DNA from 3 places in the Paenibacillus sp. FSL K6-2441 genome. Region 2 is predicted to be linked to each of the others. Evidence: riboswitches for the same ligand, from Rfam matches in the RefSeq annotation. Region 2 holds a riboswitch; each other region holds the start of a gene.
What was found. A riboswitch is a leader RNA that binds a small molecule or an ion and turns the genes downstream of it on or off. The one in region 2 is predicted to bind cobalamin.

Region 1 (7,854 bases), 1.4 Mb from region 2:
TCCTTCCACATATATCGCTCCGCTGTTAGCGCCCAATAAACCGCCCAGCAGCTTTGCCAGCGTGGATTTGCCACAGCCGTTCGGCCCCACCAACGACACCCAGCTGCCCGAAGGGATGCTAAGCGTAACATCTTGAAGCACAGGATGCGCCGGGTGGTATGCGAAGGAAACCTCCCTCAGCTCATAAGCGAATCCGGTTTCTCCCATTTCTCTCTCCCCCTCAGATGTACGTCGTGCGAAGCCCCTCCCGGCTTAAGCCGTTTCCGCTAAAAAGCCTTCAAATAAAGACAGCTTCGACAGCGACGGAATCAAATATCTCACGGCAATTCCAACGGCGATCCCGGTCAGAACCCCCATGATGAGCAGCATCGGCAAATAATAGAAAATTTTCGTCGTATTAAAATACAAAGCAGCGGCCGTCAATTGCCCGATATTGTGGGCAATCCCCCCAACGATGCTAATCCCGATGACGCTTAGCCGTTTGCGCCCAACCAGCAGCAGGAACCACATCGCCGCAAAGCTGAACAACGCCCCCATAATACTGAACAGGAAGCTGGAAAAGGTCCCGAAAATAAACGCCGTGAGCAGCGTCTTTAACAGCACCATCATGAAGGCGTCCCGGGCTCGCAGAAAATAAAGGCAGGTCAGCACCATAATATTAGCCAGTCCGAGCTTCGCCCCAGGTACGCTCATGTTCACGGGAATGAGGGACTCCACCAAGCTGAGAACGACCGCCACCGCCGCGAAAATAGCTACGATCACCGTTCTTTTTAGCAGCAGGCTGGATGATTCATTAAAGGATTGCATCAACCTCGTCTCCCCCTTCTGAAGCTACCACTTCAACCATCAACTTATGTGGCAGGCATACGATCGTCCCACCGTTACGGTCAATAAATCCGAAGGTCAGGCACACTTTGTCCGGACAGTCGGCGTCGATCATCTCAATCCCGTAGTCATGCACCTTCAAAATGTTGTGGCCATACTCCGTTATAATGTCTACCTTCTGTTCTTCTCCGGTCAACTGCACCGTCTTAAACAGCTTCCCGTCCACTGTGATTCTCGCTACTCGATTCTCGTTTTTGTGATTGTTTTCACTTGAATCGCCAAACCATCTCGGAACCAAGAAGACCAAAGCGATCACGACGATGGTTCCGATCAACAGGATATCTCCGCGTTTCATGGCTAACTCCCTTATTTTTTGATTATATAAATCTTAGATGACCTCATTATACATGGTGCCTTCCCTACTCTAGTGTGACAAATATCTCAGCTTCTTCTGTTTTCCCCGGGTTTCACAAAATCATCACTTTAGAAAGGCTTTTAGATATATGCATTGCATTTTTTATTCATTCAAAGTATAATAAATAATTAGTTGTTATAACCACGTTGCAGTTCCTCACAAGATTATAACTCTCCTTATACCGTTCGGTATGAAATTCCTTATTTGAATGACCCAATCAAAGTAAGAATTTGGACGTTTTTCTGATTCACACTGGCGCGGTCATCGGAGCCGCAAGGACAAATGAGAGGTAGGGCTTTTGTTGTTTTAGAAATAGGCAGTTTGTTGTAGTCGGAGCAGGGACACAAGGCCGGTCTTCACGTGTACATGAAGGCTTGGATAACAATACGAAGCAGGCATTGGCGCGTATAGCCAGTGCCTGTTTTGCTTAGAATAAGGCTGTCTTTGCGAATCTGCAGTCTTAGCGAACAAACACCAGGAAATCTATAATTTACAACGGCTCTCCAAATCGCTTGGCTTCCAGCCTTGGTATGCCTTACCCAAATTCTACACGACCGAGCTGCCGGTTGAAGCTGCCCATGCGCTCAGACAAGGCCGTCTCCTTCTCTTTATGGACCGGTTACCGTTTTCCATCATTTTGCCAGCCCTGATCAGCGATATCTTCATGATGGAAAATGACCGGAATTACTCGCCCCCCTTCATATATCTGATCCGAAACCAAAGGATGATTCGAGTGGATAAAAGTCTACAGGTCATGATCGTAAATATCCTGATTCACATCGGGATCATTTTCTTTATCTTCCCGACGAACATCAGGCATCGGGGCGACGTACATGCGCAGCCAGATCAATCCGAAGGTGTCGATCTTGCAAACACGGGGGAACTCCGGACCAAAATCCCGACGGAGAAGCTCGCTCATTGGCGGTCGGAGTATTTTCCCCGTCTTAGAATGGACTTGGTGGTAAAAACAACGATCCAAAACGAAGGTAATCTCAAAACGGATCGCATCAATACCCTCAGATAAAGTTCACGATAAGAAAAACGTCTATCGACGTACATTCAAAGTAGACAGACCGCGTTTAGCGGAAGTTTTTCTTGCGATATCAGATGCCAATCGCCCGAAGTTTATACTTTCTGATATCTTAAAAAATCCCCTCCGGTCGAACCGTGAGGGGATTTTTGATGATCAAGAGATTATCCGCCGATAGCGGTAGCCGTGAAGACAACCGGCCCTACGACTCTGGCCGTGCTGTTGTTATCCTGATTTTCTACGATCAGCTGATAGTTTTGGACTCCGAGCGGGGCGTGTTCAACCATGTGCACGCTAATGAGACCCCAGTCGTTGAAAGCATCCTCCAGCTCTACTAACCCATAGAAGATTTCGGTGCCCGCTCTCCAGATGCGCACCAGGATATTCGGCGTATCGGTCAGCGCTTCAACGCCTATCGTTGCCTTCAACTCAACACGGTTGGTCAAGGACGCCGGATCGGCCGGATCAAGGAATACGGAAACTGCTGCAATCTGCACGCCCCCTACAACCGGAATCGGAATGTTAACACCATTGGTCACCGGAGTCACAACAGTCGAGTTGTAATCCAAAAGCGTTTTTGCCATACCATCTTCTCCCCTTTACTAAGGTATGCTCTATTCTATGTAAGAGAGAAAGAAGATTCTTAGATGAATGCATCAGTAGAATTGACTCATTTTCATACAAGCACAGGAGCAAGGAATAGGCATATGATGGATAAAAAAACTGGAGGTTATGTCAAACATGAGTTATGTTCCCGGACCGTACCCCGGCTTGTCGTACGCCGCTCCGTATGATCCTTACATCTATCCTCAACCTTACTTCGTTTACGGATATCCGCAGGCATTTCAACCCGCACGCTATCCCGACTATATCGAGCCCAGCCCGATCTATCCTGAATACGCACCGTCTCCTTCGCAAGACGACGCTTGGAACCGGCAGCCGCTTCAAGATTACGGGCAAAAGCCGTTTGTGATTAATATTAGCGATGCCGCCGAGCATAACCGGAACTTCCGGACCGCTCTCTGGACGGGCAAGCATTTCCAGGTCACTTTGATGAGCATTCCGGTCGGTGAGGATATCGGCTTGGAGATCCATCCGAACACGGACCAATTTGTACGCGTGGAAGAGGGTCGAGGCGTTGCGCAAATGGGCGATCGAGCGGATCACCTCACCTTCGTACGAAACATCCGTGAAGACGACGCGGTCTTCATCCCCGCCGGCACGTGGCACAACATCATCAACACCGGCAACGAGCCGCTTAAAGTGTATGTCATTTATGCCCCGCCGCACCATCCGTTTGGCACGGTGCATCGGACAAAAAGGGATGCGATGGAGCAAGAGTAAGCGCACCAAGGAACAGGGAGGTTTCAGCAAACCTCCCTATTTGCGGTCACAATTTAGTGCTAAGCGCATGGAGAAAACAAAGAAACGGAGAAGAACTAACAAGCGAAGAGCAAGAGGTCACTCGGAAGATGAACAAGGTCCTTCAACAATTCAAAAACGCCCCCCGAAAACCTCGGAGGGCGCGTTATGCTTGCATATCAGATGCTGGTGAAGGGACTCGAACCCCCGACCCACGCATTACGAATGCGTTGCTCTACCAGCTGAGCTACACCAGCAGGTTCGTTTTTAGCGAACAAAATTTATTATACCGAGTTTTAAAAATAATGCAAGCACCAATTTCAAGAAATTATAGTTTCTCGCGCACAGAGCGCAGCTTCTGTTCGGAGGAGCTGGCTTTGTCGCGGCGATCATCGATCTTGATCGAGGTTGATACGCGGCCGGCACCGGATTGGAACGGCGCTTCGTGAATCGCGCGAATCGCAGTAAACACATCATCTAACGATCCTTCAATAATCGTACTCATGGAGGTGAGGGTAAAGGTAATGCCCTTCTGCTTCTCCAACACCCGATGCAACTCGGCCACATAAGCGCTGAGGCTGGTGCTCCCCGTCCCGATCGGAATAACGGTAACTTCGGCGATAGCCATAATCGGCTCCCTTCTTTCCTGGTAATTGGTTTGAATCAAATCCCTGAGCTGGTTTTCGTCCTACAGGTATATTCTAACCAACTCTCCTCTCTAAGATCAACCGAACCCGTCTGCTAATATCCTTACCGTCCCCAAAACTCACACACTCTGTAAAACCCGATCTAGTCCTCCAGTCCCATTTATAAATGTTCACAATTTTCTTCTGTCCCCCACTCTCCGCATCGTTGCGCGGACCGGAGATTTTCACGTGATTTTCAGTCTGCTTTCAATGGGAAAATCCCATTTACAAACACAATATCTTGGGCTATCCTTAGATCAACGCAACAAAATATAGTGTGAACGGGTGATCCGGCGGACAAGCCGCCGGAGCTTAAAAGGGAAGTGCGGTGCAAGTCCGCTGCGGTCCCGCCACTGTAATCGGTAGCTTGGTACTAAAGACGAGGCGTTCGCCTACATCGTCTTGAAGACCCAGCCGTTCGACTGACGATATGCCACTACAGCTTAATGCTTGATGAGCTGCGGGAAGGCGTCAGCAACGTTCCGAAAGCCAGGAGACCTGCCCGTTTGAAAGACACCGACGGAAAACCTGCGAGGATCAGGGATGGTGTCCGCTTGCCGCCGAAATGTTGGGGCCTTGATTTGGTCTGTCCACTTTTTTGCAGTGCATTCGGGCATGTCTACCTCGTTGGTTGGACATGCTCTTTTATTTTGAACCAAAGCTCGGTTTACAGGGAGGAGAAGTGTGTTATGGCATGGGTAAGCCAGACGTATACCGGCCGGGACACCTTGCTGGATGAAGTGATTCGGATGGGCGAGGAAATCGTCCAGAGCCGCAATCTTGAGGTGCTGCGCGAGAACGCCAATTTAAATGGAGAGAGCTTCTCCGGCAAGATGAGCAAATTCGGCAGCGAGTATTCCAAATGGTATGCAAGCCATTTCGTACTGCCAACTCGCTTGGTACAGGCCATTCAGGATAACATCGTTTATGTTCACGACTTGGATCAGTACGCCCTCGGCACAACGAACTGTATTTTTATCCCGTTTGACAAACTGCTGCGCAAAGGCTTCAACACCGGCAACGGCAGCGTACGCCCGCCAACTTCCATCATGACGGCGATGGCGCTGGTGGCGATCATTTTCCAATCCCAGCAAAACTCCCAATTCGGCGGTGTGTCCGCGAACAAGCTGGACTTCGATCTCGCCCCGTACGTAGCCAAATCGTTCGCCAAGTACTTCCGCAAAGGGCTGGATTATTTTGAAGAAGGCGATGCGAACGCTGATTTGGGCGACATCACGATGAGCCGCAGTGACCTGCGGGATCAGTATCCCAAGGCTTTTAACTATGCGCTCAAGGAAACCAAAAGCGAGACGTTCCAGGCGGCCGAAAGCCTGATTCATAATCTGAATACGATGTCGAGCCGGGCCGGCGGGCAAATCCCGTTCACCAGCATCAATTACGGCACATGTACCTCACCGGAAGGACAACTGGTCATTGACTCCCTGCTCACGGCCACGATGCGCGGGCTGGGCCATGGGGAAACGCCGATTTTCCCGATTCAGATTTTTAAATGTAAACAAGGCGTCAACCAGAATCCGGGGGAACCTAACTACTCCCTATTTCTGAAAGCGGCGGAATGCTCGGCCAAACGGCTTTATCCGAATTTCGCCAACCTGGACGCCCCACTCAACCTGATGTATTACGACCCAACGGATCCGGATACGGAATTCGCTACCATGGGCTGCCGCACCCGGGTGCTGGCTGACCGGTTCGGCCGCAATCGTCTGTCTGGCAAAGGCAACCTTTCCTTTAATACGCTGAACCTGGTCAAGCTAGGCTTGAAGTACGGCATCGCGTTGGGACACCGCAAAGAGCCCGACGAACGCGGCTTCTACCGCGAGCTGACTCACTATATGAATATCGCCCTGGAGGGATTGCTGCATCGCTTCTCGATTCAGGCCTCCCAAAAAGCGAAGGCTTCCGATTTCATGATGCGGGAAGGCGTCTGGGAAGGCGGTGAGCAGCTGGCGCCGGATGATCAGGTCGGCGAATTGCTGAAGCACGGCAGCTTGTCCATCGGGTTCATCGGGCTGGCCGAATGCATGAAGGCGATGTACGGGAAGCATCACGGCGAAGATGAAGCCGTGTATCAGAAAGCTTACGACCTGATCGCTTACATGCGCGACTATTGTGACGGCCAAAGCGAAATTCACAATCTCAATATCACGTTGTTTGCGACCCCGGCGGAGGGGCTGTCCGGCAAGTTCACCAAACGCGACCGTGCGGTCTACGGCCCGCTGCCCGGGATTTTGGACCGCGAGTATTACACGAATTCGTTCCATATCCCGGTCTACTACAACATCAGTGCGGCACGAAAAATTGAGCTGGAAGCCAAATTCCACGGGCTGTGCAACGCCGGAGCCATCTCTTATATCGAGCTTAACGGCAATGCCCGCAACAATCCGGAAGCATTCGTCAAAATCGTGCAATACGCCCTGCAGCAGCAGGTCAGCTATTTTAGCATCAACCATCCGATCGACCGCTGCTCGGCCTGCGGCTTTGAAGGGATCATTGGGGCAAGCTGCCCCTCCTGCGGCAGCCATGAGAGCGAAGTGCATATTCGCCGTTTGCGCCGGGTGACCGGTTATCTGACCGGCGACTACCAGACACGGTTCAACCCCGCTAAACAAGCGGAGGTTCGCGACCGGGTGAAACACGACGCATGAACATTTGCGGGTACTACCCGGAATCCATTAATGAAGGGCCCGGCTTGAGAGCAGCGATCTTCATCAGCGGATGCCGCCATTATTGCAAAGGCTGCTTCAGCCCAAAAACCTGGAGCTTCGATTACGGGGAACCGCTCACTTTGGAGCGGGAAGCAGAAATTATTTATGACATTAAACATAATCCGTTGCTCAGCGGACTCACGATCCTTGGCGGTGATCCTTTTTTCTCCGCTGCTGAGGTCTGCGGTTTTATCGACCGGCTTGTGGCGGAAACCGGGCCAATATCCATCTGGATTTACACCGGTTATACGTTGGAAGAATTAATCGAACGCCCCGGCTCCCCCGAATATGAACTGTTGCGGCGTTGCGAGGTGCTGGTCGACGGAAGGTTCGTTGAGGAGCTTCGCGATCCTTCCCTGCTCTATCGCGGCAGCTCCAATCAACGGCTGATCGATATTCAACAAAGCCTGCGGCAGGGACAAGCCGTGTTATGGGAGCCCCTGTTCTCTTTTTAGCTGATTGATCTTATTGATCCTGAGCGCAACTTGATTGCGCCCCTTTTTTCACTGATTATCTGCAATTTGAACATTCAAGATTTGGGGTACCACCACCCATCTGCAGCCTTCATCCTACCTTAATATATGGAAAGTGAGGATTTATCTCATGCCTACTCTAGTGACAAAACCAAATAACCGACAGCTTGCGTTTGACAGCGCACGCCTTGGCGTCTATGCTGACCGAATTTTGCAAGGATTACATAACGTCGATAAAGAGCGCCTGCTGCGCGGCGTCAATGCAAAGCTGCGCCGGGATGTGGTGACCGGTGAAGAAATTAGCAACGCGTTTACGATGTCCGCACTGGAGCTCGTC
Region 2 (7,854 bases):
AATAACGTTGATCAGCTGGTAGACGGCACCCATCGCCAGCATGGTTGCCCAGCCCAGCACAAACAGGTGCACCTGGAACCAGCCGGCCGGGCCGCGGATATCATCGCCGATCCAGCCTGTGAGTGACATCAGGGAGGTGGCGTGAAACAGGACGAATCCGAAGATTCCGGTGACGATAAAGAGAAAGGGCAGGCGGGACATGGCCGGCATCAGGTTCACCTCCTTAAGGTTTGCGAATTTGGACTTTGGCCGTCCCATCCGGTTGTTCTTCCACCGTATAGGTGCAGCCCAAGCTGTTTAATTCCTCGATAAGAAATACCGGTACCCGGTCGTTGTGAATATGCACCTCATCACCTGATTTGCAGCGATCCAAGGCTGCCAGCGTTCGAACCATCGGTTGCGGCGGTTCCAGACCACGGTTGTCCAGCGTGATGATGTTAGGGCTGGCGGCAGATTCGCCGGATCCACCCGTTGATGCCGGAGCAATCTCTGCGGTTGCTTCAACTGGTACGGATTCGTTTTCCTCTTCGAGCCATGCCTTGTTTTTCTTATGGACAAATGTCGTGATCCAATGCTCTTTGTCTAGCATCACCGCTTTGCCGACGAGTCCCTTCATTTTCAGAAGCTTGAGCAAAGGGGTCGGCTTGAAGGGGGCGTGAAGCACGAAGAGATCGTCTTTTTCCAGCTTTTTGACAGTATCCATGATGAGCTGGAACGGCTCCAGTTTGTTCCGTAGTTGCTCTCGAACGTCCAGCTCTACAATTCTGGCGTCTTGTCGATTCATCCAACGTCACCTCGTTTATGAATTTGCGTGAAAATGGTATTTCATTAATGGCTCATCACCGGTTCTCCATGATCTGTCCCGTCCTGGCTTACGCGCAGGATCGCCGTAGCTCCGAGGTTAGCATCACCCAGCTGATGGGTCAAAATCAGATAATCGCCTTCTTCCATGACGGTAAACTCAACGACTGCGCCGCCGCCGGCCGGAAGCAACACCGTTTGCATGCCGTACAGCTGATTGCTTGGATTCCCGTCCAGATAGACGCGATCAAAGGTCGTCCCAACCACATGGAACGAAGAAACATGATTTGGTCCCGCATTGATGACGTACAGCCGAACCTTGTCGCCGACTTTGGCGAGCAAGGGGTGTTCTTTTAACGTAAAATCATCGCCGTTGAACACAACATACTCCGGATCACCTTGTTGAAAAGCATCCAAATCATTTGCCGCATACCACTCGCTTTGGACGATCGTATATTCTCGGTCGATATCCGAGTCCGTAGGGTATCCGTCCTTCGGTTCAACGATGATCATCCCATACATCCCATTGGCTACATGCAGCAGTACCGGACTTGCTCCGCAATGGTACATGAACACGCCTGGCGTGTTGGCGGGATAAGTAAACGTGCCGTGCTCGTTAGGCATCACTTCAACGAACTTCTCGCTTGGAGCGGCATGGACCGCATGGAAATCCATCGAATGCGGCATATCTGGATCTAGGTTTTTTAAGGTAAACTCCAGCTGATCGCCTTGCTTCACGCGCAACACCGGCCCGGGGGCGGTACCGTTAAGTGTCCAGGCGGGATAAGTGACGCCTTCGGAAATCTCGATATCCGCTTGCTGCGCGGTCATTTCAATGCGGACGGTATGGCCTTCCCGTTGAATGATTGGCTCAACTGGCGGTGGATGGAGATGCTGTTCTTCCTCTTGCAGGACGGTATCACTGACCTGGGGTGTCTCCGATGGGAACGCAAACCATGCTGCGGCAATCATGACCAGACAGCACAAACTAAGCAATAGATGCTTCGGGATGTTCCGCGATTTCATCGGTCATTCCTCTTTCTATCTGAAATGGTTAAGCAATAACTCCTTGATGTACCTTCATCGTACGATGGGTCCGAAGACCGCATTGTGATATGTATCACATGAAAGTTGTCGAAAATGTTGTCATTTGATTCCCATTCTCATTGCATAAATAAGTTAATTCCGATCTGTTTGATATTGTATTCGCGGGGCAGATGAAGTAAGATGGTAGGTATATTCCAACCGAATATAGCGGAAATAGGTGTTCCGGCCAGGATTGGCCGGAGCTTAAAAGGGAAGTCCGGTGCAATGCCGGCGCGGTCCCGCCACTGTAACGGAGGAGTCGGATGTGTGAGATGCCACTGGTGATGTAATCATTGGGAAGGTCACATCCGGCGATGATGCCGAAGCCAGGAGACCTGCCTATTTCGACAGCACTGCTGTACCTACGGGAGATAGGGAGGTGTTAAAGTTGCAAGCCATCGAACAACGGATCGAAGGTCCTCTTTAGCCATGCTATCGAGGACCTTTTTTGTGCTTTACGGATTGGCGCGTTTTGAACTTACCAATGGGAGGCAATGAATATGGGGGACTTTGTTAGCGGAAATCTGGGGTATCCCAGAATCGGAGGACAACGGGAATGGAAGAAGCAGATCGAGGCTTATTGGGCAGGAAAAATCACGGAGCCGGAGCTCCATGCTCGATTAAAAGAGATTCGATTGAACAACCTGCGTCTGCAGCGGGATCGGGGACTTGATGTCATCCCGGTGGGCGATTTTACGTATTACGATCACGTCCTTGATACAGCGACGATGTTTGGCCTAGTACCGGAGCGCTTCGTATGGAACGGTGACCAAGTATCGCTTGATCTGTATTACGCCATCGCAAGAGGCGACGACCAAGCGACCGCCAGTGAGATGACCAAATGGTTTAATACGAACTACCATTATATCGTGCCTGAGCTTGGGAACCGAGATCCCAAGTTGACCGTCAATCGGCCGCTGGCGGCTTATCTGGAAGCGAAACAGGAGCTCGGGATCAACGGAAGGCCTGTACTGCTTGGGCTGTTTACTTTGCTGAAGCTGTCCAAGGGGGAAACGGCGGGGGAAGTCGAGACTTGGACCCGCAAGCTGCTGCCGCTATACGTACAGGTGCTGCGCGAGCTGAAGGCGGCGGGCGCAGATTGGGTGCAAATCGACGAACCGGCTATCGTTGTCTCTTTAAGTGAGGAGGACGTACACCGGCTTCGCTTGATCTACCAGGCGATCGCGCAGGAGGTTCCGGGACTGCGGCTGATGCTGCAAACCTACTTTGATGCGGTTGAACGATACGAAGATCTGATTGAACTGCCGGTGCACGGCTTGGGGTTGGATTTCGTACACGGCCGGGACGGTAACCTGGAAGCGCTCCGGCGTTACGGCTTTCCCGCTGGCAAGACGATAGGAGCGGGACTGATTGACGGGCGGAACATTTGGCGTACGGATTTAGATGAGGCGCTTAGCCTGGTGAAGACGATTTCGCTCCAGTCCGGAGCGCCGGATGTGATCGTGCAGCCTTCCTGCAGCTTGCTGCATGTCCCGGTATCTGCTGCAGGGGAGGAGCGGCTTAATCCGGTATTGCGCGATGCGTTGGCCTTTGCCGAGCAGAAGCTGGAGGAGTTGGTGAGCTTAAGCAGGGCGGCAAATGGGGAAGAACCAGAGCCGGTGCAGTTCGCCGAGAATCGTCGCGCCTTGGCTGTACTTGCCGCAGATCCGGCCCGCAGCCTTGCTTCGGTGCGGGAAGAAGCAGCGCAGACTGCAGCGGCTCCGGCCGAGCGCGCCAGCGATTTCGCCGATCGGCGGCGGAAGCAGCAGGCAAAGTGGCAGTTGCCGTTCCTGCCTACAACCACGATCGGCAGTTTCCCGCAAACCGCCGAGGTTCGGGCCGCCCGGCAGAAATGGCGTAAAGGCGAGTGGAGCCCAGAGAAGTACGAGGCGTTCATTCTAGCGGAAATCCGCAAATGGGTTGAGCTCCAGGAGGAGATCGGGCTCGACGTATTGGTGCACGGTGAATTCGAGCGCACCGATATGGTGGAATTTTTCGGAGAGAAGCTTCCGGGATTTGCGTTTACGCAAGGAGGCTGGGTACAGTCCTACGGCACGCGCTGCGTAAAACCGCCGATCATTTATGGAGACGTCGAATTTGCGAAGCCAATGACCGTTAAGGAAACGGCCTATGCCCAGAGCTTGACGAACAAACCGGTGAAAGGGATGTTAACGGGACCGATCACCATCCTAAACTGGTCCTTTGTTCGCAGCGACCTGTCCCGGGAGCAGGTGGCTTATCAAATTGCTCTGGCTCTGCGAAGGGAAGTCGAGGCGTTGGAGGAAGCGGGGATCGAGATGATCCAAGTGGACGAGCCTGCGCTGCGCGAAGGGCTGCCGCTCAAGCAGAAGGACTGGGCGAACTATTTGAAGTGGGCGGTGAAGGCGTTCCGCGTGACGACCTCATCGGTCCGGGATACGACGCAGATTCATACGCATATGTGCTACTGCGAATTTGACGATATCTTGGAGGAGATCCGTGCGCTGGATGCCGATGTGATCTCGATCGAAACGTCGCGCAGCCACGGCGAGCTGATCCAGAGTTTTGAGAAGCATACGTATCCGCTTGGAATCGGGCTGGGGGTTTACGACATTCATAGCCCGCGCGTCCCGTCTGCGGAGGAGATGGTACGGTTAATCGAGCGGGCGCTCCAAGTTTTGGACCCGGAACTTTTCTGGGTGAACCCTGATTGCGGCTTGAAAACGAGAGGACAACACGAAACGGTCGCAGCGCTGCGGCAAATGACGGCGGCAGCAGAGCAGGTTCGCAGCAAATTTGGACGTGGAACGCAGGCAACACGGCAGTGAAGGAAGTTTGATTTTTTTGAATCTGTAATTGACAAAGTGGTAGTTAGCCTTTATCATTACCATTGTTAAATCAGTTACAAGATAATATAGAGTAACTAGAAAAAAGAAAGTAAAGATAAAGAGTTGGAGGGAAACCACAGATGTCTAAAGTTTTATTTGTCAAAGCCAATAATCGCCCAGCAGAGCAATCTGCTACTGTAAAGTTGTATGAAAGCTTCCTGCAAACTTACAAAGAAACTCATCCTAATGATGAAATCACCGAGTTGAACCTGTTCGAGTTGAACCTGCCTTATTATGATTTGGATATGCTAAACGGGCTGTTCAAAGTCAATAATGGGATCCCGACAACGCCAGAAGAGCAAAAAGCTGCTGACTTGGCCAATGGTTATCTGGAGCAATTTTTGAATGCGGATAAAGTCGTATTTGCGTTCCCGTTGTGGAACTTCACGATTCCGGCACAGCTGTTGACCTACCTGTTCTACTTGAACCAAGCTGGTAAAACGTTTAAGTACACCGAGCAAGGTCCGGTTGGCCTGGTCGGCGGCAAGAAAGTAGCGTTGCTGCAAGCGCGCGGCGGCGTTTATTCCGAAGGTCCAATGAGTGCGCTGGAAATGTCTCTGAACTATGTAAAGAACACCTTGGCCTTCTGGGGCATTAACGATCCGGAAGCCGTTGTGGTCGAGGGGCATAATCAATTCCAAGACCGCGCCGAAGAAATTATTCAAGATGGCGTAAAACGCGCTGCCGAGCTGGCTGCAAGATTCTAATTTATCTGATATGCAATTTCAGAAGCCTGAGCCGTTTAAATACGGTTCAGGCTTTTTTCTTCTTGACCAACGAAGCAGGGAAAAAATAAAATGAGTCTAACAGAAAATCTAACAATATTAGAAAATTATCCCTCTAACTATCAAGCCATACGCTGCATGATTTTCAGAAAGTGGATTGTAAGATTCATCTACTGAACCAGGGGAGGTTCACTTTTGAGGGATCATATGATCAATTTGTGCACTCTCATTCTGAAGCGAACCCTGACGATATCTTTTCTGAACTTGTGAAGTAGTAAGTCCAAGAAACTCTTGCTGACAGGGGCAGATCCATCCGTTAGCCGGGTCTCTTTTTTATCTTCTGGGCGGGTATGTTCGATTTGCACCAAAGTGCCGAATACAATTATACTCACCTTATATACTTGAAGGAGTTGCGATCATGAACAACGAAATGGAAATGGTTGTAAAGCTTGGCCTAGCTCTATTGTTCGGGTTATTTATCGGTATCGACCGGCAATTAAAGCAGAAACCGCTGGGAATCAAGACGAGTATGGTTATTTGTATTGCCAGCTGCTTGGTTACGATCGTGTCGATCGAGGCGTTTGCCAAATTCGCCGGACCGGATCATCCGAACATGGATCCGATGCGGCTAGCTGCGCAAATCGTCAGCGGGATCGGTTTCCTGGGGGCAGGGGCGATACTTCGCCGAAGCAATGAGGGGATCTCCGGCCTTACCTCTGCGGCGATGATCTGGGCAGCGTCCGGGATTGGGATCGCAATCGGAACCGGGTTTTATCTGGCTGCTGCATTAACGGTGGTTCTGTTGATCATTTCCGTGAATGTCGTACCCTATATCATTAAATGGATTGGACCCTATAAGCTGAATCAGCGCGATGTCTCCATCAAAATCGTCATGGAGGATCACGGCAACGTAACCGAACTGATTCGTATCATCGAATGCAGCGGTGATCCAGAACAAGGAACGAAAGTGAACAAGCACCGGATTCGGCGGCTGAAAATCAAAGACTTGGAGGAAGGACGCCAGCGGATCGATATGGTGATTACCGCATCGGAGAAGGAGTATACGACGGAGCTGTACCATTTTCTCCGGAAGATTAACCATGTCATCAGCGTGGAAGTGGAGAATCTCTAGTTAGTTGCTCCTGAAAAAGTCGATTTTCAAAAATAGTTTCGGGTTGCTGGCTGGGTTGTGAGGGGGAACTTTCCCTAATGATCGGTTTCCATGTTAGTTTTGGAGCATTTTTGCCGCTCTTTGCAGGTTGTGGGTCAGAATCCCGAAGCCGACCCAGCATTTTGAGCCGACAAAGCCCCGATACCTGCTGCGGTTCAAACCGTACTTCCGCTTGAGAAGACTAATCTTCGCTTCTCCAGCTGCACGGTAACGCTGCAAGTCTTTGAACCATAATTCGTTTTCGTACTCGGATCGGGCAATGCCTTTTTTGCCCTTTCGCGGCAAGCTAGCTCGCTTCACACCAAGTTCGGTAATGGCCGTTTCGTTCTTCTTGCTTGAGAAACCGCGGTCGGTCGCTACAGCTTGCGGCGCTTTGCCGAATTGCTTGATATGCGCCTGTACAGCGGGAACGAGCAGTTCATCATCCGAGGGGTTCCCCTCGTAGACAGCGTAGCCGGTCACAAAGCCGCTTTCCGTCTCGTCGATTCGCACCTTGTAGCCGAACTCAGTTCCTTTGGCCAGCTTACCTTTCTTAATCGGTCTTGCTTCCGGGTCAAAGAAACTGACGATCCGATCTGCGATGATTCGATTGCCGGAAACGACCTGTTTGGCTTGTTCCAACAACTTGCCGGTTAGCGTGACCGCCTCGGTCAGTTTGGTTTTACTTTGTCGAAGAGCAGCTTTGCCCTTGTCTTGCAGTTTCTCGATAACGGCTTGCGCCTTGTTCACAACGTTCTCGGCTACTTCGATTACGCTCCCAGTGATCCGGTCAACTTCTTCCCAAGATTCACGGGTGCGGCGACGTAGAACTTTCGCGATGGACAGAATCTTTTCCTTGATTTCTGCCGTACGATCTTCAAAGCCTTGAACAGTGTGGGAGGCGACTTTCCGGATTTTCTGAATCGTTCGAGTGATGACTTTTACGCCATCTTGCAACAGCGTAGCGTCTGTCGGGTGATGGATGTCGGATTCCACAACCGTCGTATCCGTGCGCAATTTGCGGGTTTTCAGAACGGCTTTTTCCTCACACTGCTTTACGAGTGCGGCATTGATGTCTTCGACGATCTTGTCGCCGTAGCGTTTGCGGGCATAGATGAGCGTAGACGGGTCGGGCATCGGTTCGTCGATGGCAAACCGGCAGAACATTCGCCATGTGATGCTGTCACCGACTTCCTTCACGAGTGACTCGTAGCCCAAATTGTAT
Region 3 (7,854 bases), 770 kb from region 2:
ATGCCGGCGGTAACCAGAAACACCTGATTCGCGATCGACGCCATCGTTCGGTTCAGCAGCCCGGCCCAATCCCGATATTGCCGGCCAAGCGGATACTCCGGCACGATCCCGCTGCCGACCTCATTTGTAACCATCACCAAAGTGCCGGGAAAAGCCTCGGCCGCAGCGGTCAACCGCTCAATTTCCCGCGTCAAAACGGCGTCCACACCATCGGCCTGTTCCGATGCGCTCAGCAGCACGTTCGACAACCATAACGTCAGGCAGTCGACCAGCACAACCGGACCCGCGGCTTCGGCGGCCGCGCCCTCCTTTGCAACGGGCCGCTTACCTAACTCCTGCAGCATCTCTGCTAGTTCAAGCGGCGCTTCATGCGTCGTCCAGGTGAACCCGCTTTGCTCCCGCTGGAGCTGGTGCAACCTGATACGGGCCTTCATCTCATCGTCAAACGCTTGCGCCGTTGCAACGTAATCAGCGGATGTTGCCTGTTTCATGACCCAACGTTCAGCGAATGTGCTTTTGCCGCTGCGGGCTCCGCCGGTCACCAGGATCTTCATCACTCGGTCCCCCCACCATTTCCTTCACCGGACGCGACGCCCGCGCTTTCGAACGTCGCCATTTCAGCAACGATCCGGCAAGCCGCATCTACAAGATGGAGCGCCAGCACGCCGCCTGTGCCTTCCCCAAGCCGCATATCCAGCTCCAGCATCGGGTTAAGGCCAAGCTCCTGCAGGAGCGCACGGTGTCCCTGCTCGTGGGAGACGTGCGAAGCAATAATATAGTCGGCCACATTCGGCTGTATACGTACCGCCAGCAGCGCGGACACAGTTGAAATAAAGCCGTCGATCACGACCGGGCAGCGATGAGCTGCGGCTCCCAGAATGACGCCAGTCATTCCGGCAATCTCCAGCCCGCCGACTTTAGCTAGCACGTCCAGCGGATCGTTGGCATTCGGGCGATTGACCTCCAGCGCCCGCTCCACGACGGAAATTTTGTGCCGAAGCCGTTCATCGTTGACCCCGGTTCCACGCCCAACGCTCTGCTGCGGTGCGATCCCCGTCAGACTGCTCATGATCGCAGCGCTGGCTGTGGTGTTTCCGATACCCATCTCCCCGGTGACGAACAGTCGAACGCCTTGGGACACCGCATCAGCCACCACCTCGGCCCCAACTCGAATGGCGGCTTCGGCTTCCTCCCGGCTCATCGCCGGTCCCTTGGCCATATTTCCTGTCCCGTAACGCAACTTACGTTGCAGCAGCCCCGGATGTGACATCTCTGCATTCACCCCGATATCCACGCAAACGACGTCAGCCGAAGCCTGGCGTGCCAGCACATTCACCGCTGCGCCGCCGGCCAAAAAGTTATGCACCATCTGCGGCGTCACTTCTGCCGGAAACGCGCTGACCCCTTCCTCACAAACGCCATGGTCCGCCGCCATTACGATTACCGACCGTTTTGGAAACTCCGGACGAATGATTCCCGTGATGCCTGCCAGCTTCACTGCCAATCCTTCCAACTTCCCGAGACTTCCCGGCGGCTTCGTCAACTGGTCCAAATGGACCTGCGCCGCTTTCATCGCTGCTTCGTCCAAAGGAGTAATTGCTTGCGCAAGCTGTTCGACTGAATTGTATGCCATAACCATATTCCCCTTTTCTGTATTACTGACTCGTACCCTTAACCTAAACTTGCCCGGCGCAGCAATAGCTGCGGAACGTCCGAATCCGGATGAACCACTTGGTGGGCCTGAACTCCAAATACGGTTTCAACCAGCTCCGGTGACAAAATGCCGTCCGGCGCGCCTTGCGCCACAATTTGCCCGCCGCTCATCACTAAGAGATGGCTGCAAAACAAGGCAGCCAAATTCAAATCATGCATCACTGAAACGACGGTAAGTCCGGCATCGCGCTGCCATTCGGCCACCAGCTCCATAAATTGCATCTGGTAACGCAAATCCAAATAGGTTGTTGGTTCATCGAGCAGCACCAGCTCGGGCTGCTGAGCCATCACCTTCCCAAGTGCTACCCGCTGGCGTTGCCCCCCGCTAAGCGCACTCAGCGGACGATGCTCCAGCTCCTTCAGGTCGAGACGTTCCATAATTCCATCAATGAGGCGTTCGCCTGCCTTCGCCCCGCCGATCTCCTTGCCGCGCCAATCCTGATGGGCGAACCGCCCCATTTCCACCACTTCACGCACCGTAAAAGCCACAGCCGGAAGCCCGTCCTGCTGAAGGACGGCGACCTTGCGCGACAGCTCCTTGCGCGAATACGACGAAAGCGGTCGTCCGCTCAACGCAATCTCGCCGGCATCCGGCTTCTCCACGCCGGAGATCAAGTTGAGCAAGGTTGTTTTGCCGCTGCCGTTGGGTCCAATCAAGCCCCAAAACTCACCGGAGCCAACCTGCCAGTCCACACCGTGAAGCACCTCCAGCCGGCCAAACGCCTTGGCAACCCCAGACACCTTGATCAACGCAGCTCCTCCTCCCTCTGTTTCTTCTTCCGATACAACAGATACCCAAAGAAAGGCGCCCCCACAAAGGCGGTGACGATGCCCAGCGGGACCTCCGTTGGAGCCAGCAGCGAGCGAGCCGCCAAGTCGCTCCACATCATAAATATCCCGCCGCCCAGCGCCGACAAAGGAATGATCAGCCGATAATCCGGGCCGGTGATCAGACGGATCATATGCGGAACGACCAGGCCTACGAATCCGATTACCCCTGACACGGATACCGCAGCCGCCGTCATCAGTGTAGCAACGAGCAACACAGCTAGTTTGGTTCGTTCTACGGCCATCCCGGAATGGGAGGCTTGACGTTCACCTAAAGTCAGCAGGTTCAAATGTTTAGCCCGGCTCCAAAGGAATAAGGCTCCCAGCAGCAAATACGGCAAAAGGATGGCCGTATACGACCATCCGCGCAAGCTTAAACTGCCCATCGTCCAATAGTAAATTTCATTAATGGTTTTCTTCGACATTGCCGTTAAAAAGGAGACAACAGCCCCTAGGAACGATTGCATCACGACGCCGGACAAAACCAGACTTTCAATCGGCAGCCGTCCGTTCTCTCTAGCCAGCCAAATCACGATCCATAACGTAACCGCCCCCGCCAGGAACGCAACCATCGGAAGCGTAAAGATCCCAAACAGGGAAAACTGCCATCCGAAAAAGATCAGCACCGCCGCACCGATTGCCGAACCTGACGATACGCCCAGTGTAAACGGATCCGCCAGCGGGTTGCGCAGCACCCCTTGGAAGCCGGCGCCCGCTACGGCGAGCGAAGCGCCGACCAGCATCCCGAGCAGCACGCGAGGCAACCGGACCTGGACGACGATTTGCTCGGCTGCCGTCGTCCAATCCGGCGTGATCAGGCGGTCTAACCCCGGGAGCCTGTGCAGCAAGATCGCCGCGATTTCTCCAGCAGGCACATAAACGGAGCCGATGCCGATGCAGAGCAGCAGCGTCACAACCAGGAGCAAGAGCCCGATGACTCCGTATCCGGCGAATTTGCCGCGCTTCATGGCTGGATCAAATCCGGGTGAACCGCCTTGGCCACTTCAATCAGCCCTTGCGTGACGCGAGGGCCCGTACGGCTCAGCAGGTTATCGTCCAGAGCGATAATGCGGTTCTCCTTCACGGCCGTAATTTGGTCCCAGCCTGAACGGCCTTTGATGATGTCCGCTAACGTCTTGTTATTTTCGTCAACAACGCTTTTCGCGTATAAAATGACGTCCGGGTTCGCTTGGATAATTTGTTCCTCATTGATCTCGGACCATCCCTTGACATCGGAAGCAACGTTGATGCCGCCAGCTAACGTGATCATCTCATCCATGAATTCGCCTTTGCCAACCGTCCATCCCGGAGAAAACTCGATGTAGACCTTCTTCTTCTGGTCTTCACTTAGCGAAGCTACCGCATCAGTTACCGTTTGGACCTCTTCCTTCATCTTGCCGACCACTTCAGCAGCTTCAGCCTGATGGTTGGTAATTTCGCCGATCGTCCGAATATGCTCCATTACTTCGTTGATCGTCTTCGGATTGGACTGGAACACTTTATATCCCATATCCGTCAAGTTTTTGACCGTTGCTTCATCGATCAGGCTCGCCGCAAGAATTAGGTCCGGCTGCGCCGCCACGATTGCCTCGACATTCACCTGGAACCCGCCCATCCGCGGTTTGTCCTTCACCGCTTCAGGATAATCATCCAGGTCGGATACGCCAGCGACCTGCTCGTCCAGTCCCAGTGCAAACAGCGTTTCCGTCTCCGAAGGCGCCAGCGAGACGATACGTTCCGGCGCGGCTTCAAACGTAAACTCTTTACCGGTAGAATCAGTGACGGTATAAGGGTAAGTCGTCTCTTGTGCCGCCGAATTGTCCGCCGCCGCGTTCGTTCCAGCGTTTTGCGTCGGTTGTGCAGCGTCCGCTGTGTTCCCTGTCCCCGGGGTGACGGCGTTATTGTTACCGCAGGCCGCAAGCACCAGCAGCAACGCCAGCAGCCACAGGCTTCCTAGTCTTCTCCAGTTTTTCATCTCCAGATCTCCCCTTGCTTTATTTTTCAGTAAATAAAGAAACGCCTTGTGTTCCAGCGGTACGTTGTGCAGCCGGCGGCGAAGAAGTCCGGCTAACCCTCTACCGGCACAAAGAAAAAACCCCAATCCTAGCGGATGGGGTTACGTCTACAAAGTCATGCTGTGCGCGCGCAAAGCGGAGAGACTCCACGATGGCAGCGCCAAGCCATGATGCTCTTGGCAGAACGTTATCCTTTCCTCGAAGGACCGTCTTGAATTCCCGTGGCAGGTCTCCTGACTTCCAGGTCTCGACGAAAACTCGCCTTCCCATCTCCCTTCGCGGGCGACAGTGGCATCATGAGCTCGTCCCTGTTTACAGTGGCGGGACCGTGCCGGATTTGCACCGGCTTCCCTTTTAACCCGAAGCGGTACGGTATGCTTCACCGTTGCTCCAGGACCTACGGGCACAAATTGTACGCTTGTCTTAAGGCTTTCTTCTCTATTGGATTATAGGGGAAAAGCGGAGGACTGACAATAACTAATCCGTTATTCCTTTGATTAGCCCCGTTCTAAAGACAAATCGGCTCCCAGGACACCAATGACTTCACCTTCCCGGACAATCGGCACGGCCAGCGTCATGCAACGCCGCTTGGTGATCGCGGAGATATACACTTCGGAGACGACCGTCTCTCCGGCAATCGCCTGGCGGAACCAGTCCCGTCCTTTGGCGTTAAGCAAGCCGGCTTCCGGAATGGATACGATAAAAGAGCCGTCCTTGCGGTTCGACCAGGCCGCTTCTAGACCAGGCTCTGCGGCTAACAGCTGCTCCAGTGCAGCCCGGTGACTAGCCGGCTCCAGCATGCGGAAACCTGGCTGTTCGGCTGCCTCCAGCAGCTTCCGGGCATAGGCTTGACCAAGGGCCACCGCGTCTTCGCCACCGGCAGCCGGATCCGCCCCGGAATGGACGGAGTTCAATGATACCATCAGTTCGCCCTGGGCCCGATCCAAGCCCACGACCACCGTCTGCAGCTTGGAAATATGCTCTCGCTCCGATTCCATCCGAGCCAGCGCTCCCTCCACATGGGTGATGCTCCGATTGAGAGCCTCATGCACCTCGCTTAGCATCGCCTCCATATTCCGCGTCAGCTCGGCTTGTTCCCGGCTTCGCTGTCCCGCCTCGGCAACCAGCCCGTTCACCTCTGCCACTTCATCCGCAATGAACCGGATGTCCTCCCCCATTCGCTTCATCAGCGAAATTCCTTCCAGGGCCGAGTCACGTCCCTCTATCAGCGTGGACTTCACACGCTCGACATCCGCCGAGATTTGCTGGAACAACGGGGCGGAGGAGTTGATCGCCCTGGTGCTTTGATCCGCCAACTGGCGCATGCGCACGGCGACGACATCGAAACCTTTCCCCTGCTCGCCCAAACGAGCCGCCTCGATCGACGCATTCAGCGCAAGCAACGCGACCTCTGCCGCGATCTCCTCCAAGCTCCGATACAATGCGCCCAGCTTCCGGGTGTTCCCCTCCAGATCCTCCATCGGCCCCACGATCGACTCTTGGGATTGCGCCAAAGAACGAATGGTGCCGTCTACGGTTTCGAGCGCTCCCGCCATACGCATGGCCTCGGCTCGAGTGTTTTCGCTGCGGGTAAGCAAATGCCCCGCTGCGTCATGGATTTGGGAGGCCGAGGCCGCCACCTCTTCCATTGCCGCCAGGCTCTCCTGCACCTGTTCCAGCGAACGTTCGCTGCTTTGCTTGAGCTTCAGATCCTCGGCCGCTGCAGTATCGGCTAATCGTTGCAGCTGCTCGAGGCTCTCGCTCACTTCGCCAACCGCCGCCTGCAGTCGATCCGCCGCCACTAGCGACTCATTGAATACTGCCGTCCAATCGGTTTCCTCCCGCTGGGATTCACCTGTCCCCGAAGGAGAACGCTTGCCCGCCAGCGCCCCGCCTCCCAGTGCTGCCCGCAGGCCGGTTCCAAAGAACAACGAAGACCCCAAGCTGAGCAAAGTAAATAGCACAAGGCAGGGGATATACCATGGCGTCTTTGCCCATAACGCACAAACAGCCAGGACCGCCGTGAAGCCGACACTAAGCCAAGCAGCGATTCTTCCCAACCTTTCGTTCCGATTCATACTCCCACCCCTGATATGTAAATTTTGCTAACATTATAGAATAGGACTAAAGGTATAGAAAGGAAAAATTTAGGCATTCCGAAGTTGGGTGCAAATAATCGACGGAATTTTGTAAATAAAAAAGAGGAATGTAACACAACACGTCACATTCCTCTTTGAACAATCCATACCATCCTATATCTTGGGTGCAATCTTGCGGCATCCTCTCTCGTCTATTCGTTCATTCTCCCATTGTACACCAGAACAGAACGCTCTTCCCTACTTACTCCGCTTGCCGCTGCTGGCCAGCAAGATGTTAATATTCTGCTGCTGCCGGTATTCATTCGGCGTGACTTGATACTTCTTGCGGAACATCTGCGCGAAATGGCGGATGTCCTGATACCCGAGGTATTCCGCAATCTCCGCGATCTTCAGCTTCGGGTTCAGCAGCAGCTGCTTCGCTTGCTCCAGACGGAGCGAGGTTACGTATTCCTTGTAGCCGAGTCCCACCTTCTGCTTAAACAGCTGGCTGAAATACGCCGGGTTCAGGAAGACGACGGAAGCGACCTTTTCCAAAGAAAGCTCCTCATTGTAGTGCTCCTTGATATATTGGAGGGCAACTTCGATCGCTTTCTCCCCGCTGCCCTTCGGCGGATCCAGCAAGGCAACCGGCGAATCGGAAGCCTGTTTCATGCGCATGACCACCTGCGGCACCGACTTGAAATCGTTGTTTAAGCCTGAATGCACGATTTGAAAAGGCACCTTCAAATAGTGCTTCAAATGCGCCTTCACTTCCTCCTGAAACCGTTCGATTCGCTCCGGCTCCCGCGGCGTGATCAGTCCCAGCAGGCTTTGGCGGTCATAGCTGACAACAAACCCCCGGCCATGGCACTCGATCAGCTCGGACAACACGTTTTCAACGATAAAATGCTCCAGCCTTACGTTTTTGTCCCCGGCATCCATCTGAACCATCATCAAATAAAAGCTTTGATAGTCCTCCATAAACGGCGTCAAATCCAAGTTCCCGATATCCAGACCCGAGGCTAATCGCTGAAATACGCCCTCGCGCAAATATTTCAGATTGGCTTTTAAGAGCTCCTCTTCCTTCGTCAGCTCGCTTTCCTCGCGGACCTCCGTGGCCAGGGTACTGATAATTTCCTGCAGGCGCGTCTTCCCGATCGGCTTCAGCAGATAATCGCGAGCTCCCAGCCGCACCGCCTCCTGGGCGTAGGCGAATTCGC

Region 1: linked by a shared signal. The riboswitch ahead of NSQ80_RS02940 (anaerobic ribonucleoside triphosphate reductase) and the one ahead of metE (5-methyltetrahydropteroyltriglutamate--homocysteine S-methyltransferase) in region 2 are both predicted to bind cobalamin.
Region 3: linked by a shared signal. The riboswitch ahead of NSQ80_RS05870 (ABC transporter substrate-binding protein) and the one ahead of metE (5-methyltetrahydropteroyltriglutamate--homocysteine S-methyltransferase) in region 2 are both predicted to bind cobalamin.

The regions. Positions count from the first base shown of each region.
Region 1 covers NZ_CP150174.1:701,456-709,309, reverse strand. The annotation lists gene NSQ80_RS02980 (ATP-binding cassette domain-containing protein) at 1-207, opposite strand, end outside; gene NSQ80_RS02975 (Gx transporter family protein) at 253-807, opposite strand; gene NSQ80_RS02970 (NusG domain II-containing protein) at 794-1,180, opposite strand; gene NSQ80_RS02965 (hypothetical protein) at 1,974-2,264, shown strand; gene NSQ80_RS02960 (hypothetical protein) at 2,435-2,854, opposite strand; gene NSQ80_RS02955 (cupin domain-containing protein) at 3,003-3,614, shown strand; tRNA gene NSQ80_RS02950 (tRNA-Thr) at 3,817-3,889, opposite strand; gene NSQ80_RS02945 (MTH1187 family thiamine-binding protein) at 3,961-4,260, opposite strand; cobalamin riboswitch at 4,585-4,839, shown strand; gene NSQ80_RS02940 (anaerobic ribonucleoside triphosphate reductase) at 5,008-6,984, shown strand; gene nrdG (anaerobic ribonucleoside-triphosphate reductase activating protein) at 6,981-7,499, shown strand; gene NSQ80_RS02930 (ribonucleoside-diphosphate reductase subunit alpha) at 7,648-7,854, shown strand, end outside.
Region 2 covers NZ_CP150174.1:2,134,321-2,142,174, forward strand. The annotation lists gene NSQ80_RS09625 (hypothetical protein) at 1-210, opposite strand, end outside; gene NSQ80_RS09630 (DUF2249 domain-containing protein) at 224-784, opposite strand; gene NSQ80_RS09635 (multicopper oxidase domain-containing protein) at 829-1,827, opposite strand; cobalamin riboswitch at 2,047-2,245, shown strand; gene metE (5-methyltetrahydropteroyltriglutamate--homocysteine S-methyltransferase) at 2,388-4,694, shown strand; gene NSQ80_RS09645 (FMN-dependent NADH-azoreductase) at 4,835-5,461, shown strand; gene NSQ80_RS09650 (MgtC/SapB family protein) at 5,898-6,611, shown strand; gene NSQ80_RS09655 (ISNCY family transposase) at 6,705-7,854, opposite strand, start outside.
Region 3 covers NZ_CP150174.1:1,366,887-1,374,740, reverse strand. The annotation lists gene cobU (bifunctional adenosylcobinamide kinase/adenosylcobinamide-phosphate guanylyltransferase) at 1-554, opposite strand, end outside; gene cobT (nicotinate-nucleotide--dimethylbenzimidazole phosphoribosyltransferase) at 554-1,633, opposite strand; gene NSQ80_RS05880 (ABC transporter ATP-binding protein) at 1,672-2,463, opposite strand; gene NSQ80_RS05875 (iron ABC transporter permease) at 2,460-3,509, opposite strand; gene NSQ80_RS05870 (ABC transporter substrate-binding protein) at 3,506-4,516, opposite strand; cobalamin riboswitch at 4,762-4,972, opposite strand; gene NSQ80_RS05865 (methyl-accepting chemotaxis protein) at 5,054-6,634, opposite strand; gene NSQ80_RS05860 (response regulator) at 6,893-7,854, opposite strand, start outside.